DNA from 4 places in the Zhengella sp. genome. Region 2 is predicted to be linked to each of the others. Evidence: predicted binding sites of a transcription regulator. Region 2 holds the regulator's gene; each other region holds the start of a gene.
What was found. Region 2 encodes LexA, which represses DNA repair genes until DNA is damaged. Its sites were predicted from a motif close to TGTTCNNNNTGTGTTCNG; they were not measured.
Positions count from the first base shown of each region.

Region 1: the regulator LexA is predicted to act here: its motif matches at 2,100-2,117, upstream of R3D65_RS02495 (sel1 repeat family protein).
Region 3: the regulator LexA is predicted to act here: its motif matches at 3,184-3,201, upstream of dnaE (DNA polymerase III subunit alpha).
Region 4: the regulator LexA is predicted to act here: its motif matches at 2,138-2,155, upstream of R3D65_RS18525 (metallopeptidase family protein).

Region 1 is NZ_JAWKWO010000001.1:537,218-542,374, reverse strand. It holds gene R3D65_RS02515 (DUF805 domain-containing protein) at 1-319, opposite strand, end outside; gene R3D65_RS02510 (hypothetical protein) at 393-545, opposite strand; gene R3D65_RS02505 (glutathione S-transferase family protein) at 720-1,433, shown strand; gene R3D65_RS02500 (DUF2147 domain-containing protein) at 1,445-1,783, opposite strand; gene R3D65_RS02495 (sel1 repeat family protein) at 2,241-2,507, shown strand; gene R3D65_RS02490 (acetyl-CoA carboxylase biotin carboxylase subunit) at 2,810-4,750, opposite strand; gene R3D65_RS02485 (carboxyl transferase domain-containing protein) at 4,984-5,157, opposite strand, start outside.
Region 2 is NZ_JAWKWO010000001.1:112,540-117,696, forward strand. It holds gene trpC (indole-3-glycerol phosphate synthase TrpC) at 1-398, shown strand, start outside; gene moaC (cyclic pyranopterin monophosphate synthase MoaC) at 401-883, shown strand; gene glp (gephyrin-like molybdotransferase Glp) at 888-2,108, shown strand; gene lexA (transcriptional repressor LexA) at 2,222-2,926, shown strand; gene R3D65_RS00465 (FTR1 family protein) at 3,042-3,848, opposite strand; gene R3D65_RS00470 (ComEC/Rec2 family competence protein) at 3,983-5,157, opposite strand, start outside.
Region 3 is NZ_JAWKWO010000001.1:385,486-390,642, forward strand. It holds gene dnaE (DNA polymerase III subunit alpha) at 1-2,934, opposite strand, end outside; gene R3D65_RS01720 (ABC transporter ATP-binding protein) at 3,360-4,040, opposite strand; gene R3D65_RS01725 (lipoprotein-releasing ABC transporter permease subunit) at 4,037-5,157, opposite strand, start outside.
Region 4 is NZ_JAWKWO010000006.1:293,369-298,525, forward strand. It holds gene R3D65_RS18510 (amidohydrolase) at 1-590, shown strand, start outside; gene R3D65_RS18515 (SH3 domain-containing protein) at 671-1,021, shown strand; gene R3D65_RS18520 (response regulator) at 1,044-1,424, opposite strand; gene R3D65_RS18525 (metallopeptidase family protein) at 1,572-1,994, opposite strand; gene R3D65_RS18530 (hypothetical protein) at 2,250-3,242, shown strand; gene R3D65_RS18535 (DUF6504 family protein) at 3,256-4,725, shown strand; gene R3D65_RS18540 (error-prone DNA polymerase) at 4,739-5,157, shown strand, end outside.

The DNA.
Region 1 (5,157 bases), 420 kb from region 2:
CGCGCATGCCGCCTTGCGTGCTGCCCGCGCCGGTGCCCTGCCACGGACCGCGGCTGTCCGCGCCGGCCGGTTGCCGCGCGGCCTCGGACCGCTCGAGCGGCGGCGCACTGACCGGAGGCGGGGCATCGCCGCCCCAATGGGATGGACGGATCCCGGCCGGCAGCGTGTCCGCGGCTTTCTGCCAATTGTCCATGCCGGCTGTCCAGACCAGCGTTTCAGGCCGGATCAGGCCGCTTTCGGCCATGCCGCGCACCTCGTCCTCGCCCACCGGTCCGCGCCGTTCCTGCGCCTCGGCGTAATACCACTGCCGCTCACTCATTCCGGCTCACCCTCTTCTGACCATCACCCGCGCCACTGTGGCAGAAGACGCCACCGGGCCGCAAGCCGTGGTTTCAGCGGCACAACCCGGATTGATGGGCGAAGCATGGCGCTGCAGCCGCTTCCCAGGAGCGGGCAGGGCGCGCCGTTTCGGCAATCAGGATGGAGAGCCCGCTGCCCATGATGGCGGCAAGCAGACAGACAATGACAAAGCGGCGGGCGAGCATGAAACGCATCCTTTGCAATCGGGATGCCGAAACCATGCCGCAGCCACCCTGAACCGGCCCTGATGCGGCCGTTCATCCACGGTTCAAGATGGTTGACGCGTCACCTGTGCATTGCCCGCTTGAGGGCGGGGACGGCCTGTGCTTGTCTGCCCGCCATTCCCGGAGGACAGGACCATGACAGCAACCAACACCCGGCCGATCGCGCTTCATTACTGGCCCACGCCCAACGGCTGGAAGGTCGCCATCATGCTGGAGGAACTGGGCGTTCCCTACGAGTTGCACTTCGTGGACATCCTCAAGGGTGAGCAGTTCGAGCCGGATTTCCTGGCCATTTCGCCAAACAATCGCATGCCTGCAATCGTCGATCCGGAAGGCCCGGACGGCGCGCCGGTCTCGGTCTTCGAGAGCGGCGCCATCCTGCAATATCTCGGCCGCAAGTTCGGCCGGTTCTATCCTTCGCAGGAGCGTGCGCGCATCGAGGTCGAGCAATGGCTGTTCTGGCAGGTCGGCGGCCTCGGCCCCATGTGCGGCCAGGCGCATCATTTCCGTGGCTATGCGCCCGAGGAAGTGCCCTATGCCATCGAGCGCTACACCAACGAGGTCAACCGGCTCTACGGCGTGATGAACCGCCGCCTGGCCGACCGCCAATTCCTTGCCGGCGACTATTCCATCGCCGACATGGCCTGTATCGGCTGGGTGAAGCCCCACAAGCGGCAGGGCCAGAGTCTCGATGATTTCCCGAATGTGAAACGCTGGTTCGAGGCCATGATGGCGCGCCCGGCAGTCGAGCGCGGCATCCGGGCGGGTGAAGAGAAGCGACTTTCCATCAACGAGATGACGAAGGACCGCGACGCCTGGAACCTGCTCTTCACGCAGAAGGCGCGGTAATCGTCACGCCCCTAGCGCTTCGTCCAGGTTTGCGTCTTGCAGAAGATCTTCAGGGCGCAGCCTTTCAGCTTCATCGATGCGCCGGCAACCTTTGCCGAACCGGAATAGGTCTTGTCGTCGGCCGGATCGGTAATCGTGCCGGAATAGTCTCCGCTTGAACCCGACATCTTGCCGATGCGCTTGCCGTTGTACTTGCCGCTTTTCAGCGTGATGCAATAGGCGCCGCCGCAAGGCGCGATCGCCGCGGTCTCGCCGCTTTCGGTGCGCCAATTGCCTTCGATCGGGTCGGCCATCGCCGCTGCGCTCATCAGTACGAACGTCGCGGCGGTCAATGAAATCATGCGCATCATGTCATTCCTCCCATGGCGCCGCCATCCGGCAGCACCTCAGAATACGTCTAACGTAAACGTAAAAGCAATCGCCTCCCGCGTGACGCTGGGAAAGCATGGCGCGGCGCGCCTTGGCGGACGCGGGGCCTGGACGGGGCGCGCCTGGACACGGTGCGCGGTGCGTTTCCGGTGCGCCGGGAGCGGGCCGAGCCGTTTTCGTGTTGTTGTCTTGGTCAATGAATCCTTGATTTCAGCGGCTCGTATTTTAGGAGAATTCTCGCCGGAATCCCGGAACGGCGCGGGTTGCAATGCTTAATGAAGACTGAGGTTTACGCCTTGTTTTCATTTTGTTTGTTTCAAATTAAGCACAAGTTTTTACGGCGGATTCAAGGCTCTGCGGCATTCTCGGAACCATGAAGAGCGGCCCTCGAGTGAGGCAAGGAAACGGGCCGCGACACGGGATACAGGGGATTGGGAAATGGCACGTTTTGACATGCACGAAGCCGGCGCTGGCGCCATGGACGCGACGACCCAGGCAGACATCCTTTTCGAGATGGGCATGATGTATGCCACCGGCCGCGATTGCGAAATGGATGTGGTCGCCGCGCACAAGTGGTTCAACATCGCCGCCATCAAGGGCTCGGCCCGCGCGGTGGCCCTGCGCGCCGAAATGGCCTCGCAGATGTCGAAGGCGGAACTGGCCCGCGCCCTGCGCGAGGCACGCGAATGGATGACGATGCACTGAACGTCGTTGCGGCCTGGTCCGGCGCGAATGCCGGGCCCTGCCTGGAATGAAGGTTTCAAGCCCCGCACGGCAAGAACGGGGCCGGTCTGCCGCAGGCAGACACCGCCGGTCGGCGCAACAACAAGAATACGGGCCCTTCTGGGATAGGGAACCGATAGCCAGGACCGGCAGGCGGACGCGATTTTCGGCGTGGGGACGCAGGGGGACGCGACCGTGAACTGAAGTGAGCCGCGACCGGCAGGGGACAGGCCGGCGCGGCTCTTTTTTCAGGTCGGGGACGGCCTGACGCCGCCCGCACGCGTTCAGCCGCTCTCTTCGAACCGCACCAGCACGGTGCCGTCCGTCACCTGCGCGCCCTGGGCAGCCACCTCCGCGATCACGCCGTCATGGGGCGCGGCTATGGTGTGCTCCATCTTCATGGCTTCCAGCACCAGCAGAGGCTGGCCCTTGGTCACGGTCGCACCGGCCTCGACATTCACCATCTTGACCAGCCCGGGCATCGGCGCGGTCAGCTTGTCGGCACCCGCTGAATCATCGGCATCCGCAAAGGGATCGCGCAGCGAGAAGTCGATGGCATGGCCGGCGGAAAACACGGTCACATGGCCCGGCCAGTGGACTGCCGCGCCATCGCCAAGCGGCAGCGTGACCGGAGGATGGCCGCCGGCGGCCACCTTCGCCGACCGGCCGTCCACCGGCGTGACCCGCGCCGGGACCGTTTCGTCGTTGCGGGTCAGCTCGACCGCGATGGACAGCGGGTGGAAATGGCTGAACCCGGCCAGCGAATCCCACGGATCGCTTCCCGCTGCGGGCTTGAGACCCGACGCGGCCAGCGCGGCTTCCGCCACCATGCGCGCCGAGGCTTCCGGCCTGGCCACGAGAGAGGTCTGGTCGCGCTCGATCAGCCCGGTATCCACATCCCCGGCCGCGAAGCCGGAATGGCGGGCCAACGCGGCCAGGAAGCCGGTATTGGCGGTGGAGCCGGCCACCTGCGTGGCCTCAAGGGCTTGCGCCAGTCCCGAGAGCGCGGCTGCACGGTCGCTGCCCTGCACGATCAGCTTGGCGATCATCGGATCGTAGAACGGGCTGATGGCATCACCCTGTTCCACGCCGCTGTCGATGCGCATAAGCGCGCCCTCCACCGATGCCGGAAACGCGAGATGGTGCAGGGTGCCGATGGCCGGCAGGAAGCCGCGCGCCGGATCCTCGGCATAGACGCGCGCCTCGAAGGCATGGCCACAGAGCGCGATTTCGTCCTGGCTTCGGGGCAGCGGCTCGCCGGCGGCGACCCGCAATTGCCACTCGACGAGATCGATGCCGGTGACGCATTCGGTCACCGGATGCTCCACCTGAAGGCGGGTGTTCATTTCCATGAACCAGAAGCCGTCGGGCCTCAGCCCGTTCGAGCCGTCGACGATGAATTCGATCGTCCCCGCGCCGCGATAGTCGATGGCCTTGGCCGCCTTGACGGCCGCCTCCGTCATCGCCGCGCGCATCTCATCGGTCATGCCGGGGGCAGGGGCTTCCTCGATCACCTTCTGGTGGCGGCGTTGCAGCGAGCAGTCGCGCTCGAACAGGTGAACGACATGGCCGTGGCTGTCGCCGAAAACCTGCACCTCGATATGGCGCGGCTTCTCGATATATTTCTCCACCAGCACCCGGTCGTCGCCGAAGGCGGCCTTGGATTCGCGCCGCGCCGCCGAAAGCGCATCCTTGAAATCCTCCGGCCGCTCCACCTTGCGCATGCCCTTGCCGCCACCGCCTGCGGCTGCCTTGATGAGCACGGGATAGCCGATCTCGCTGGCCTTGGTGGCCAGCACCACCAGTTCCTGGGCGTCGCCGTGATAGCCGGGGACCACCGGCACGCCGGCCTTTTCCATCAGCCGCTTGGCGGCATCCTTCAGCCCCATGGCGCGAATCGACGCCGCCGACGGGCCGATGAACACGAGGCCCGCCGCCTCCACCTTCTCCACGAAACCGGGATTTTCCGAGAGGAAGCCGTAGCCCGGATGAATGGCCTGTGCGCCCGTGGCCTCAGCCGCCGCGATGATGCGCTCGGCGACCAGATAGCTTTCCGCCGCCGCCGCCGGGCCGATATGCACCGCCTCGTCGGCCATGCGCACATGCAGGGCGTTGCGGTCGGCATCGGAATGGACCGCCACGGTGGCAATGCCCATGCGCCGGGCGGTGCGGATGACGCGGCAGGCGATCTCGCCGCGATTGGCGATGAGGATCTTGGTGAACATGGTCTAGGTCTCCCTGAAGGGGCTGCGGCTGATCGCGCCCGGAATTACGCTTGACGTACCCCCCTCTGTCCTGCCGGACATCTCCCCCACAAGGAGGGAGATCGGCTGAACCACGCTTGGGTGCAAAATGTTGCGGCCGGCAAGTTTGCGGATCGTTGAAGCGACTTGTTCTCCCCCCTTGTGGGGGAGATGTCCGGCAGGACAGAGGGGGGTGAATGCCATTTCCATCCTGCTCACATCCTGAACACGCCGAATTTCGTGTCCTCCACCGGCGCGTTGAGCGCGGCCGAAAGCGAAAGTCCGATCACGTCGCGCGTCTTGGCCGGATCGATGATGCCGTCGTCCCACAGCCGCGCCGAGGAATAGAGCGGATGGCCCTCGCGTTCGTATTTCTCCAGGATGGGCGC
Region 2 (5,157 bases):
GCATCCTCATCATCATGGCGAGCCTCTCGGACGACGAAGCCCGTGCGCTGGAAGAATGCGCCTTCGAGGCCGGCATGGACGCGCTCATCGAGGTGCATGACGAGGCCGAGATGGAACGGGCTCTCATGCTGTCCTCACGCCTGCTGGGCGTCAACAACCGCAACCTGCGCACGTTCGACGTCAGCCTGGAAACGACCGAACGCCTTGCCGCCATGGCACCTGGCGACCGCCTTCTGGTTGGCGAGAGCGGCATTTTCACCCATGCCGATTGCCAACGGCTTGCAGGCCACGGCGTGACTTCCTTCCTGGTCGGGGAAAGCCTGATGCGCCAGGATGACGTGACAGCCGCCACACGGACCCTGCTCGAAGGCGATGGCGCGCGGCTTGCGGCAGGCTGACCATGGCTGAGCATCTGACCCATATCGCGGAAAACGGCGAGGCCCACATGGTGGATGTCGGCGACAAGGCCGCCACGAGCCGCACGGCCATTGCCGAGGGCGCGGTGCGCATGCGGGCCGAAACGCTGGCGATGATCCTTGCGGGCAATGCCAAGAAGGGCGATGTCATCGCCACGGCGCGGATTGCGGGCATCATGGCCGCCAAGAAGACCCATGAGCTGGTTCCGCTCTGTCACCCGCTGCTGCTCACCAAGGTGACCGTGGACATCACGCCCGACGAAACCCTGCCCGGCCTGCGTGTGCGCGCACTGGCACGGGTGAACGGCCAGACCGGTGTGGAGATGGAAGCGCTGTCGGCCGTGTCCGTCACCTGCCTCACGATCTATGACATGGCCAAGGCCGTGGACCGGGGCATGGTGCTGACCGATATCCGCCTTGTCGAAAAGGAAGGCGGGAAATCCGGCCACTGGCGCGCAGAGGACTGAAGAAATGGCATTGCTTCCCGTTGACGAGGCGCTCTCCAGACTGCTGGACGATGCGGGCCTGCTGGGCGCGCAAGAGGTTCACATCGCGGATGCGGCAGGCCGCTTCCTGGCCAGCGACCTGGCGGCCCGGCGCACGCAACCTCCCTTCCCGGCCGCCGCCATGGATGGCTATGCCGTGCGGGCCGATGACATCGCCAACGTGCCTGCCGCGCTGACGGTGATCGGCGAATCGGCAGCGGGCCACCGCTTTTCGGGCAAGGTGGAGGGCGGAGAATGCGTGCGCATCTTCACCGGCGCGCCCGTCCCCTCCGGCGCCGATACCGTGATCATCCAGGAAAATGTCGGCGTGCTCGGCGACGGTCGCGTCCAGGTGAACGAAGGCGAGCCGAAAGGCCGCAATATCCGCGTCGAAGGGCTGGACTTTCGCCAGGGCAGCACCATCCTGAAGGCCGGCCGGCAACTCGATGCCGCGGCGCTGTCGCTCGCCGCCGCCGCCAATCACGACCGCCTCACGGTGGCACGCAAGCCACTCGTCGCCATTCTCGCCACCGGCGACGAACTGGTTCCGCCTGGCGCCCTGCCCGGCCCGGACCAGATCATCGCCTCCAATTCGTTCGGCGTTGCGGCACTGGCGACCGAATGCGGCGCCACCGTCATCGATCTGGGCATTGCCCGCGACGATCACGGCATCATCGGCGCCGCTGTCGGGCGGGCTCGGGATGCAGGCGCCGATATCATCGTCACGCTGGGCGGCGCGTCCGTCGGCGATCATGATCTCGTCCAGTCGGTCCTTGCCGATGCCGGGATGGAACTCGACTTCTGGAAGATCGCGATGCGGCCGGGCAAGCCGCTCATGGTCGGGCGCTTTGGCGAAACGCGTGTGCTGGGCCTGCCGGGCAATCCCGTATCGAGCCTCGTCTGTGCCCATCTGTTCCTGAAGCCGCTCATCAAGGCGCTTTGCGGGGCACGCCATGTGCATGACATCCGCACGGCCCGGCTGACCACGCCGATGAATGCAAATGGCGACCGCCAGGACCACGTGCGTGCGGTTTGCACAAGCGATGGCACGGGCGGCCTGCAGGTGACGCCTTTCAAGCGCCAGGATTCGTCCATGCTGTCCACGCTGGCCGAGGCCAATTGCCTGGTGATCCGGCCCGCGCACGCACCGGCCGTCAACGAAGGCGACAACGTGCCCTGCCTGATCCTGCGCAGCCTCGGCGACTGACCGACCCGCAGGCGTGCCGTGCGTGCGGCACCATTGCGATGCCACTTGCGGAACAGGACGGGAACAGATATGTTTGTTCCGGTTTTGTATTGCGACTCGTCAGGAGGTGGCCCGTGCTCACCCGCAAACAGCATGAACTTCTGCTTTTCATTCATGAGCGGCTGAAAGAAACCGGGATACCGCCTTCCTTCGACGAGATGAAGGATGCGCTGGAACTGGCGTCCAAGTCCGGCATTCACAGGCTGATCACGGCACTTGAGGAACGCGGGTTCATTCGCCGCCTGCCAAACCGGGCACGGGCGCTGGAGGTGATCCGCATGCCCGAGGGGGTTGCGGGCGCACCTCAGGCGCGCAAGTTTTCACCCAGCGTGATCGAGGGCGGACGCGGGCAGCCAGGCGGCACGAAGGCGCCGCCGGCCGAGAAGGAATCCGGACAGTCCATTGCCATTCCGGTCATGGGGCGAATCGCCGCCGGCGTGCCGATCGATGCCATCCAGCATCAGACCCACACGATCGCCGTGCCGCCGGACATGCTGGGCGGTGGCGAGCATTACGCGCTGGAGGTTCGCGGGGATTCGATGATCGAGGCCGGTATTTTCGACGGCGACACCGTGATCATCCGCGACGGCCAGACGGCCAATCCCGGCGACATCGTCGTCGCGCTGGTCGATGACGAGGAAGCGACGTTGAAGCGCTTCCGGCGCAAGGGGGCTTCCATTGCGCTGGAAGCGGCCAATCCGGCCTTCGAGACGCGCATTTTCCCGCCCCACCGCGTGAAGGTGCAAGGGCGTCTGGTCGGGCTGATCCGGCGGTATTGAAGCCTGAAACAGGATTTGGATCGATCGATCATGAAAAGGGGGCGCCGGACTGGCTCGGCGCCTTTTTTTTCGTTCACTCCGTATCCCCGGCCTTCGTGGAGGCCGGCGCCGCCATTCACTCAGCGGCAATACCGGCAGGCTGCTTGCGCCGGCGCGTCGATGCCAGGGCGGCGCCGATCACCGCGAGGATGACGATCGCGGCTTGCGGGACGATGGCTTCCCAGGTCGGGTTCAACCCGGCATCGACGAGCGATGACGGCAAGTCCATCGGATCGTAGGCCAACAGTTGCAGTTCCTGCAGTTCCTGAACCGAACCGCCAACGAATTTCAGGCCCATGACAAAGAGGAAGGCCGAGGTTGCCAGAAAGATGAAACGCAGGGGCAACCGCGCGGCGAAAGCATTGACCGCAAACCAGACAACGGCCAGCACGCCGGTGGCGGCAGCAATGCCGATCCAGAAGCCGACATGCCATCCACCACTCGCCGCAGCGCTCGCATGGAGAAACAGGATTGTTTCAGCGCCTTCGCGAAAGACTGCGAGAAAGGCAATCAGGGCGAGCGACAATGTCGTTCCCGCGCTGACTGCGCGGTCTGCCACGGCACGCAAGGTCGCCTGCCATGCCTTCGGATCCTGCTTCAGAAAGAGCCAACCGGACATGTAGAACATCAGGCCGGCCGCAACCATCATGACAACTGCTTCAAGTCGGTCGTCATGGGCGCCACCGAGGAACACCTCGAAGGCAAGCGCGGCGGCCACGCTAGCAAGAACCGCCATGGCCACGCCGATATAGAGGTAACGCGTGCGCTCGCCCATGCCGGCGCGATGGAGGAACGCGGCAAGAGCCGATATGACCAGAAGGGCCTCAAGGCCCTCGCGAAAAAGGACAAGTCCGGACTCAAGAGCCGCCGACAGAATTGGCATCTCGTTTTCTCTCATTGTTCAAGATCGTCCGCAGGAAGCCAGATGTGCCCGGCGGCCGCAAGCAGCCTTTGCCCAGTTTGTAACGTTTCCAAACTGGATGCCTGCAGGTGGGACGCTGGCGGCACGGCCAAGTGTCAATCCCTGGCCTCCGGCTTCCACTCTTCCAGGCCGCGGGCGGCGCGCGACCATTTCCGATGCCTGTGCCACGGGCGGTATGGCCGGTTGATGGCATGGCGGATCGAAACGCCCTTGCCGTGCGGGTTCAGGCGAAAGGCAGCCGATCCTTCGAGCGCCAATTGCCGGGCTGTGACGATGACGGCCATGTGCCGTCCACCGCAGCGGGGCGCTTCGGAAGGCTTGCTGTAGAGAATGAGGATGGCGGTCCGGCATGCGGCACGGACTGTTTCCGGATCGTCCGTCTGGACGATCCAGCCGCGCGGGGCCTTTGCCAGGCAGAGTTGATCGTCGCAGGCAAATCCCCCGGCCAGGGGTCTTGCCGCCTTGCCTGTCGCTTCCCGGGCCAGCAAGGCCGCCAGGCTGCCGCGTTTCAATGCGGCGGCGCGTCTGACCTCGCCGGTTCCCGCTGCCCGTGTCCAGTTCTGGCGTGTGAAGCTGGAAATCCGGGTGCGATTGAAGGCAAGGCTGCCCTCAGCGATGCGGATGGCCAGCGTCTTTCCGTCATCGGATATCCAGCCATCGGGAATGTCGGCACCGCGCCAGGCCAGGCCGGCGGCCAGTATGAACGGCAAGGCGAGCAGGCGCAGGCGGGTCGTCAGGACCGTTGCCGCAATGAGCGCGATCGTGGCCAGCATCATCGCCGGCAGCGGCACGAGCCCGGTCTGGTCATGGCCGGACCGGCTCGCGGTTTCGTGGGCGATCCGCAGCACCAGTCCGATGCCCTGCCCCATGAGCCAGAAGAAGGGTGCATCAAGGTCGAACAGGATCATCAGATGCGCGACAAGGGCCGCGGGCATGACGACCAGCGACACGATCGGCATTGCGGCGAGGTTTGCCACGGGCCCGAGCGGGGCATAGCGCTGGAAGTGGAACGCGCCATATATGCCGGTCGCGGCACCGGCAATGATGGAGGTGAAGAGCAGCGCCGCAACGGGGCGCAGCACGGAGCCGGCCCACCCACCGGCCATGCCCTTCCCTTTTGCCATGCGATGCTGCTGCACTGCCGCATAAGCGGCGACGAGCGCGGCCGTGGCGGCAAAGGACATCTGGAACCCCGGCCCTGTGATCTCGTGCGGACTCCAGAGCAGGATCAGCACGGCGGCAATCGCAATGTTGCGCATGGTCAGCGCCA
Region 3 (5,157 bases), 270 kb from region 2:
CGCCTCGGCATGCTCATCCAGCGGATGGGCAGACAGATAGAAGCCGACCGCCTGAAACTCACGATGCAGCTTTTCGGCCGAACTCCACGGCTCGGCCGCGGGCAAGCGCAGCTTCTCAGCCACGGCATCCGAACCGCCGGCAAACATGTCGTGCTGCCCGGACGCAGCATTTTCCGCCGCGCGCGCACCCAGGCCCATCATCCGGTCGAGACCGGCAAGCATGTTTTCCCGTTGATGGCCGAAACAATCGAGCGCGCCGGCCGAAATCAGGCTTTCCAGCACGCGCTTGCCAACGATGCGCGGGTCGATGCGCTCGCAGAAATCCTCCAGCGATCCAAAGGCTTTCTCCGCCCGCCGCTGCTCGATGTGACGCACCGCGGCCTCGCCCACACCCTTGATCGCCGAAAGCGAATAATAGATCCGGTTCTCGCCGACCTCGAACAGGTGATGGGAGGTCATGACCGACGGCGCAACCACTTCGATGCCAAGCCGCAAGGCATCCTGACGGAAGTCGTTGAGCTTGTCGGTGTTGTTCATGTCCAGCGACATGGACGCGGCCAGGAACTCGACCGGGTAATGCGCCTTCAGCCACGCTGTCTGGTACGACACGACCGCATAGGCGGCCGCGTGGGACTTGTTGAAGCCGTAGTCGGCGAATTTCGCCAGGAGGTCGAAGATCGTGTTGGCCTGCGCCTTCGACACGCCGCGCTCCACAGCGCCATCAACAAAGCGCACGCGCTGCTTGTCCATCTCGGCGCGGATCTTCTTGCCCATGGCGCGGCGCAGAAGATCGGCTTCGCCCAGCGAATAGCCCGACAGTTCCTGCGCGATCTGCATCACCTGTTCCTGGTAAACGATGACGCCCTGGGTCTCCTTCACAAGGTGATCGATCTTCGGGTGAATGGAGGCGATTTCCTCATGCCCGTGCTTGCGCGCGTTGTAGGTGGGAATGTTCTCCATGGGACCGGGACGATAAAGCGCGACGAGGGCGATGATGTCCTCGATGCAGTCCGGCTTCATGCCGATCAGGGCCTTGCGCATTCCGGCCGATTCCACCTGGAAGATGCCCACGGTCTCGCCGCGCGCCAGCATCTGATAGGTGGGCGCGTCGTCCAGCGGAATCTGCGACATGTCCAGATCCACGCCGCGCCGGCGCACGAACTTGACCGCCGTCTCGATGACGGTCAGGGTTTTCAGGCCGAGGAAGTCGAATTTCACCAGGCCGGCCTGTTCGACCCATTTCATGTTGAATTGCGTGACCGGCATGTCGGAACGCGGATCGCGGTACATGGGCACCAGTTCCGACAACGGCCGATCGCCGATCACGATGCCGGCGGCATGGGTGGAGGCATGGCGGTAAAGCCCCTCCAGCTTCCTGGCAATGTCGATCAGCGTACCGACGATCGGCTCCTTCTCGATCTCCTCGGCAAAGCGCGGTTCATCGGCAACCGCCTTTTCCAGCGGCACGGGGTTGGCGGGGTTCGACGGCACCAGCTTCGTCAGCCGGTCGACCTGGCCATAGGGCATCTGGAGCACGCGCCCGACATCGCGCAGCACGGCGCGCGCCTGCAGGGATCCAAAGGTGATGATCTGGGCCACCTGGTCGCGGCCGTATTTTTCCTGCACATAGCGGATCACCTCGTCGCGGCGCTCCTGGCAGAAGTCGATATCGAAGTCCGGCATCGACACGCGTTCGGGATTGAGGAAGCGCTCGAACAGAAGCGAAAACCGCAAGGGGTCTATGTCGGTGATGGTCAGCACCCAGGCGACCAGCGACCCCGCGCCGGAGCCGCGCCCGGGACCGACCGGAATGTCATGCGCCTTGCCCCACTTGATGAAGTCGGACACGATCAGGAAGTAGCCCGGAAACTTCATCCGCTCGATGATGCCGAGTTCGTAGTCGAGACGCTTTTCGTAGTCCTCCCGGGTGTAGCCGGCCGAAAGGCCCTGGCTTTCAAGGCGCATCGCCAAACCGTCAACCGCCTGCCGGCGCAACTCCGCGGCTTCCGCGGCGACGACCGCTTCGGCGTCTTCCAGATCGCCGCCGGTAAATCGCGGCAGGATGGGCTTTCGCGTCTCGGGAAAATAGTGGCAGCGGCGCGCGATCTCGACAGTGTTCTCGACAGCTTCCGGCAGGTCGGAGAACAAGGCAATCATCTCAGCCTGACTGCGCAGATAATTGTCCGGCGTCAGCTTGCGGCGTTCGTCAACCGCGATCACGGTCCCTTCGGCAATCGCAATCAGGGCGTCATGGGCATCGTAATCCTCACGCCTGGGAAAGAAGGCCTCATTGGTGGCAACGAGCGGGAGCCGGTGGTCATAGGCAAGCTTGACGGTCGCAGCCTCCAGCGCCCGGTCCCAGTTGCCGCACCGTTGCAATTCCACATAGAGCCGGTCGCCGAACCAGCGCTTGAGCGCCGCCAGTCTCTGTTCGGCAATGACGGAATGGCCCGCCTTCAATTCCCGGCCCAACGGGCCATCCGGCCCGCCGGTCAGGCAGATCACGCCGGCGGAGAGTTCGGCGATCCAGCCCGGCGTGACATGAACCGGCTCGCCCTCTCCGGTCGCGAGATAGGCACGGGAGACAAGGCGCACGAGATTTGCGTAGCCTTCCTCACTCGCCGCGATGAAGACAAGGGAGGCAAGCGTCTCCACCTTGCGCCCCGGCGCGCGGCCCGCATCCTCCGGCCTGTCGGCGAAGTCGACCGCGAGCTGGCAACCGACGATCGGCTGGATGCCGTCCTTGGTGGCCTTCTGTGCGAATTCGAGCGCGCCGAACAGGTTGTTGGTATCGGTGACGGCAATGGCCGGCGCCTCGTCCGCGAGGGCATGGCCAATGACCTTGCCGAGTGGCAACGCGCCTTCCAGCAGGGAATATTGGGAGTGAACACGCAGGTGAATGAACATCCGCCCGTCTTTCGCCTGTTCGTCCATCGCCCTCACCTGCCGGTCCCGAATCCTGACATCTCAGACGTCAGTTTCGGCAAGCCGGGGCGCCAAGTCCAGAACGAAGCCCGTTGCAGGCAGAAGGACCGGCCGGCTATCCCCATCATTCAGGGAAAGGAGACGGACGATCGCCCTAAAGTGCGCCGATCCACATGGCAGACGCGACGATGAACATGGAAACGGAGACCAGCGAGGCGACGTCATAAATCAGGTCGGACATGGCAGCAACTCCCTCTTTGTTCGTATTTTGTTCTTTTATTCCCGTTTTGTTCCCGCGTCAACCATGAAGACATGACAGGAACATCAATTCCCGCTATCCCCAGCCTCATGGTTAAGATTTCATTGACAAAAAGCGTAGCGTGCATCCGGCCGCGCCCGCGACAGGCAGGCCGGAACCCAAGGATGGCAACAACTCACAGGGGCACGATCTTGCCGTCCTTCAGCGTCACGCGGCGATCCATGCGCCTGGCAAGCTCGTGATTGTGGGTGGCGATCAAGGCCGCCAGGCCAGACTTGCGCACCAGCGCCTCCAGGGCCTCGAAGACATAGGACGAGGTGACCGGATCCAGGTTGCCGGTGGGTTCATCCGCCAGCAGGACAAGCGGCGCATTGGCAACGGCGCGCGCAATCGCAACCCGTTGCTGCTCGCCTCCGGAAAGCTCGGAGGGCCGGTGATCGGCGCGATGGCCGACCTTCATGTAGTCGAGCAACTGACCTGCCCTTTGCGCCGCTTCGGCGCGTGACAGCCCGTGAAGGAGCTGGGGCATCATGATGTTCTCCAGGGCGGAGAATTCCGGCAGCAGGTGATGGAACTGGTAGACGAAGCCGATATCGTTTCGCCGGATCGCGGTGCGTTGTTCATCATTGAGACGGCCGCAGGCACGTGCATTGACATGGACATCGCCGCCATCGGGGCGCTCCAGCAGACCGGCCGTGTGCAGCAGCGTGGACTTGCCCGCGCCGGATGGGGCGACGAGCGCGACCATCTCGCCGGAATGCAGCGCGAAATCGCAGTCGAGCAGGATGTCGAGCCGCTTGCCCCCCTGGTCATAGTGGCGGCTGACCGACCTCAGTTCCAGCGCAACGGCCATCATTCGTACCTCAGGGCGTCAACCGGATCGATGCGCGCGGCGCGCCAGGCCGGAATGATGGTGGCGATGAAGGAAAGAACCATGGCCATGACAAGCACCGCCAGCGTTTCGCCCACATCGATCTTGGCGGGAAGCTGGCTCAGGAAATAGAGATTGGGATCAAAAATCGTCGTGCCGGACAGCCAGGAGAAGAACTGGCGGATCGATTCGATATTCCAGCAGACGAGCAGGCCGAGGAACAGCCCGCCGAGCGTGCCGGTGAGGCCGATGGCGGAGCCGGTCATCAGGAAAATGCGCAGGATCGAGCCCGATGTCGCGCCCATGGTGCGAAGGATGGCGATGTCGCGGCCCTTGTCCTTCACCAGCATGATGAGGCCGGAAATGATGTTGAGCGCCGCCACCAGCACGATCAGCGTCAGGATCATGAACATGACGTTGCGCTCCACCTGAAGGGCGGAAAAGAAGGCGCGATTGCGCTGGCGCCAATCCGACAGGAACACGGGCCGGGCGGCCGCGGTCTCGATGGCCGTGCGCAGGGTATCGACCGTATCCGGATCGTCCAGGAAGACCTCGATGGACTGGACCTGGTTTTCCTGGTTGAAATAGAGCTGGGCCTCGGACAAGGGCATGTAAACGATGGAGGAATCGTATTCCGACATGCCGATTTCGAAGACCGCCACCACCGGGTAGCCCTTTACCCGCGGCGTCGTGCCGATCGGCGTCACGTCACCATCGGGAGACACGAGGGTCAGGATGTCACCAAGGGCAAGACCCAGGTTTTCGGCCATGCGCGCGCCGATGGCCACGCCCTCGCTGGCCTCGAAACCGTCGAGCGAGCCCTGGCGGACATTGCCTGCCAGGGCCTGAATTCTCGGAATGTCCTGGTCGCGCACGCCGCGCACCAGCGCCCCCGTGCCCGCGCCGACACGGCCGGAGGCAAGCGCCTGGCCCTCGACCAGCGGCAGGGCAGCGCGAATGCCGTCCAATGCCGCAATGCGGTTTGCCACGGCGTCATAATCGGTCAGCGGGCTGTCGACAGGCTGCACGATGACATGGCCGTTGACGCCAAGGATGCGGTCGAGCAACTCGACGCGGAACCCGTTCATCACCGCCATCACGA
Region 4 (5,157 bases), on a different contig from region 2:
CCGGGCGCACGTCCCACGCCAGTCAGCCGGAAGCAGGCCTCAGCCCTGCTGCCGCCATGTGCGAACTGGTCGATGGCTTGCCGCGCCTGCCTGCCACGCTCGGGCATCCTGCCGGCCAGTCGGTGGTGACACTGGTTCATGCCCGCCTTGGCGAGGAGGCCTTCGGCATTGCGCCCGGCGAGGCCCATGTCATGGCCACGCTGCGGGCGATCGACGATGAAAGGCAGGACGCGCTGATGCAGGCGGCCCGCGCCATGGCTGAGGCCGGCGCCGGGCGCCACGGGCTGGAGATCGCGATGGAAACGGCGGACGGTTTTGCCGCCAATGTCAACGATGCAGCCGCTGTGGCCCATGTTGAATCGGCCTTTGCCAGGCTCGGCCTGACGGTCATGCCGCTAGCGGGTCCGTTCCGCTGGTCGGAGGATTTCGGCCGCTTCGGCCAGGCCTGCCCGACGGCCATGTTCGTTCTGGGGGCCGGCGAGGACCATCCGCCGCTGCATGCGCCGGACTACGACTTTCCCGACAGCATCATCGCGCCCGGCATGGCCGTGTTCGAACAGGTGATTCGCGATCTCTGCGGCGCGGCTTAACGCCGGTCAAGGCAAATGGCCATGTTGACCGGCATCTTCAAATGGAAGGCCGCGGCGCGGCGCGGAAAGGGAGATGAGACATGGGGCGGAATTTTCTGGGTGTCTGTGCCATTGCGGCGGGAGTGGTCTTGCCAGCTGTTCCGGCGCAGGCTGGCGATTGCACGGGTTACGTGGTGGGTGTGCGGCCGATCTCGCAATACGACCATGACCGTGGCAACGGCTTCCTTGCCGTGCGCACCGGTCCGGGCACGCGCTACCGCCAGATCGGCGAACTCTATGCCGGCGATGAAGTCTCGGTCTGGGATCGTGCCGGCAACTGGTATCAGGTGGCCTGCATGGCGGGCGACTGCACCGATCCCTATTGGGGCCGGCCAAGCCCGCGCGGCTGGGTTTCTGCGCGTTATATCGACGCGATTGGCGTCTGCCCGTGAGGGAACAGGAAAACCGGCCGGTTCAGCCGGCCAGCCGCCGCGCCCGTTGCGGCGCTTCGCCATCGCGCATCAGCAGGGCCATGGCCTTCAGGTAATCGACCGGCTTGGCCAGCAGAGGCGGGTTTTCAAGGCCCGTCTGCTCGATCGTGTCCAGGCTGGCGCCTGAGACGAGAAAGAAGGGCAGGCCGGCGGCCCTGAGCGCATGGGCAACCGGAGTCACCACGCCATCGGGCAGGTTGAAATCGAGTATGGCCCCGTCCACATCCTCCAGCAGCAGGATGCGTTGTGCCTCGGCGACGCTTTGCGCCAGGATGACGGCATAACCGGCCGCCTCGGCCTGGGTGGCAGCATCCATGGCAAGCCACGCGTCGTCTTCCACGATAAGCAGGGTCGGCTTGTGCATGGCACTCCCTTTCGTCCCTTGATCCCGTATGTCCCGACCGCTCAACGCCGGAAAATGCGAGAGGTTTCCCCTGCCTGCCGATGGTCGGGCAACATGGTTAACGAAGGGTTCAGCCTGTGCTTGAAGGCGGGGGGAAAAGCGGCGGTTTCAGCCTGCCTGTTCCTCGATACGCGCCATGTCGTCATCCGACAGCCCGAAATGGTGGCCGATCTCGTGGATGAGGACATGGGTGACAATGTCGCCCAGCATCTCGTCGCTCTCCGCCCAGTAGTCGAGAATGGCACGCCGGTAGAGCGTGATGCGATTCGGCCCCTCGCCTGTCTGCGGGTTCCACCGCTCCGCAATGCCGCGGCCCTCGAACAGGCCGAGCAGGTCGAACGGGGTTTCCAGCGCCAGCGCATCGAGGATTTCTTCCTCGGGAAAATCCGCCACCTGGATCACGATCTCGCCGGTAAGGGCCCGGAACTGGCCGGGAAGATGCGCATAGGCCTCCATCGCCATCAGCTCGATCTCTGCGAGCGTGGGCGCGGCGGCTGTCTGCCAGTTGCGGGTTGCGTAAATGCGGGCCATCACCTTTTCCTGTCCGGCCCATATAGGCGCTTTTGCCTCCCGTTTGAAGCACGTGCCCCGGATTCAGCCCTGCGGCCTGTTCATGGCATGGAGAAGAATCTTTTCCTGCCCGCTTGACTCCGGGGGGCAGCTCTGGAATCCATAAGAACATAACAGGAACATTTAAGGCGGCGACCTGCCTGGCACTGCAATCGCAGGCCGGAGGATCGCTTGTCCCTTGCCTTGATCACAGGGCCTGAAGAAAGGACACGCGCCATGGCCACCCGCGCCGTGACGGAGGAGCTTTTGCGCGATCTGCGCCGGCGGATTGCGGCCATAGAGGATGAAACGCCCCGCCTCCGGCAGGTTGAGGCGGAAACGCCCAGCCATGGCGAAAACGCCACCGGCGGCACGCTCCTGCGTGAGCACGGCCGCCCGGTGGAAGGCTTGCGCCATGCCCGCGCCGAACGGGTGTCCACGGGCGACGGGTCTGCCGACCGGTTGCTGGGCGGCGGCTTGCCGCTGGCGGCCCTGAGCGAGGTGATCGCGCCTGAAACCCGGGATGCGGGCGCGGCGGCAGCGCTGGCGCTCGGTCTGGCGCTGCGGGCGCATCGCGCCCGCAAGACGGGCGCGCCGCAGGCGCCGCTGCTCTGGGCCACGACCCGCCAGGCCATGGCCGAGGCCGGCATGCCCTGGGCGCCGGGACTGGCCGGCCTGCTGGGACTGGAGCCGCATCGCCTTCTCGTCGCCGAGGTCCCCCGCCTTGCCGATCTCCTGTGGATCGCGGGCGAGGCGGCGCCGCTGGCCGGCCTGTCTGCTGTCATCGTGGAGATGCGCGGCAATCCTGCCGCCTGCGACCTGACCGCCACGCGCCGCCTGCACATGCGCGCCCGTCAGGCCGGCCGGCCCGTGATCCTGCTGCGCCAGGCCGCGCGCGCTGAGGCCAGCGCCGCCCTTCTGCGCCTTCTGGTGCGCGCTGCGCCCTCGGCCCCGGCAAGCGCCTTCGGGGTGATGATCGAAGGAACGATCGGCAATCCGGCCTTTTGCCTGACCGTTGACAAGGGCGCCAACGAAACCTGTGACCTGACACTGGAGTGGAACCGCGATGACCAGCGATTTGTCCTGCACCCCGGCGCACCGCTGCGCCGGAAACCCGTTCAGCGGCCGCCGTATCCTGGCGCTGTGGTTTCCCTGCCTGCCCACCGACCGGATTCTGGCCGCCCGCCACGACCGGATCTCACGGACCAGCACGTCCGCCGGCGCGGCTGAACGCCCGCCGCTGGTGCTGGCCGAAACCATGGCCAATACGCAACGCCTTTCCGCCTGTTGCGAAAAGGCAGCCGGCCTGGGGCTTGTCCCCGGCCTCGGGCTGGCGGCCGCACGCGCCATGCATCCGGCCATCGAGGTCATGCCGGCCGACCCGGCGGCCGATGCGCGGTTCCTGAACCGGCTCGCTCTTTGGGCGACACGCTACACTCCGCTTGTCGGGCTGGATGGAACCGACGGCCTGTTTCTCGACATTGCCGGCTGCGCCCATCTCTTCGGCGGGGAAGAAGCCCTGATGACGGATGCGGTTGCCCGCGCCCGCGCGCTCGGACTGGCCGTGCAGGCCGGCTTGGCCGCGACGCCGGGCTGCGCCTTTGCCGCGGCCCGTCTGCGCCCCGGCACCATGGTCGCACCCGGCGCCGAGGCGGATTTCATGGCACCCCTGCCGCTTTCGGCCCTGCGCCTCGAACCGAAGGCCGAAGCCGGCCTGCGCGCCGTTGGCCTTTCCACCATCGGCCGCCTGTCGGCCCAGCCGCGCGCCGCCATTGCGCGGCGTTTCGGCCAGGCCGTCATCGCCCGTCTCGATGCCGCTCTGGGGCATGCCGGCGAAGCCGTGTCCCCGCTCATGCCGGTCGCCGATCTGTCCGCCGAACGCCGCCTCGCCGAACCGGTCATGCTGAGCGAACATGTCGAGGAGATCGCGCTGGGCCTGGCCCGGGCGCTGAAACCGGCGCTGGAAGAGCGCGGTCAGGGCGCACGCCGGCTGGAACTGGCACTCTGGCGCACCGATGGCGCGGTGAAACGCCTGGCCGTCGGCACGGCGCGGCCATTGCGTGAGCCGCGCGCCATTCGCGACCTGTTTCGCGAGCGGCTCGCGGCGCTGGACGGAACGCTTGATGCCGGCTGCGGTTTCGAGATCCTGCGCATGTCTGTCCTTGCATCCGCACCCTTCGGCGAAAGCCAGCGCGATCTTGCCGGCGATCCGGCAGACGGTTCGGATGCCGTCGCGGCATTTGCCGAACGCGCGGCGGCACGCTTCGGCCCGCAGGTCCTGCTTGCGCCCCTCATGCGGGAAAGTCATTGCCCGGAACGCAGCGCGCCTCTCTTTCCCTCCACGCAGATGGGCGGGTCGCCATCGCGCCCCGTTTCCGGCAACCTGGCGCTCAAGCCCGCTGTTGCAGCCCATGCGCCATGCGCGCCAAGGCCCGTGCGCCTGCTCGCCAGCCCCGAACCCGTCGATGCCATTGCAGGCATTCCCGACGGTCCGCCCGCCTCCTTCCGCTGGCGCCGGGTGCATTACCGCGTTGCCCGCGCCGAGGGACCGGAGCGCATGGGCCCGGAATGGTGGCGGGATTCCGCGGATGCGCCGGTGCGCGATTACTGGCGCGTGGAAGACGACACGGGCCGCCGCTTCTGGCTCTACCGGGCCGGTTCTTACGAGAGCGCGGCACAGGTGCGCTGGTTCATGCACGGCTTCTTTGCCTGAGGACATGCCCGCCATGCAGACCTATGCGGAATTCGGGTGCCGCTCGAACTTCTCCTTCCTGGAGGGCGCAAGCCATCCGGAGGAACTGGCCGTAACGGCCAGGCGCCTCGGTCTTTCCGCTCTGGGTCTGGCCGACCGCAACTCCGTGGCCGGCGTGGTGCGCCTGCATCAGGCCGCGCGCGAGGCCGGCCTTGCCTTTCACCCCGGCGCGCGCCTGGTCTTTGCCGATGGCGCCGGACCGGTTCTGACCTATCCCGGGCACCGCCGTGGCTGGGCCAATCTCTGCCGCATGCTGACGGCGGCCAACATGCGTGGCGAAAAGGGCGCACCGGTCCTGCTGACCGAAGACCTGCTGGAATGGGGCGACGGCATGGGACTTTTGTGCCTCGACACGCCAGACAGGCCGGAAGCGGATCGCCTTGCCCGTCTGGC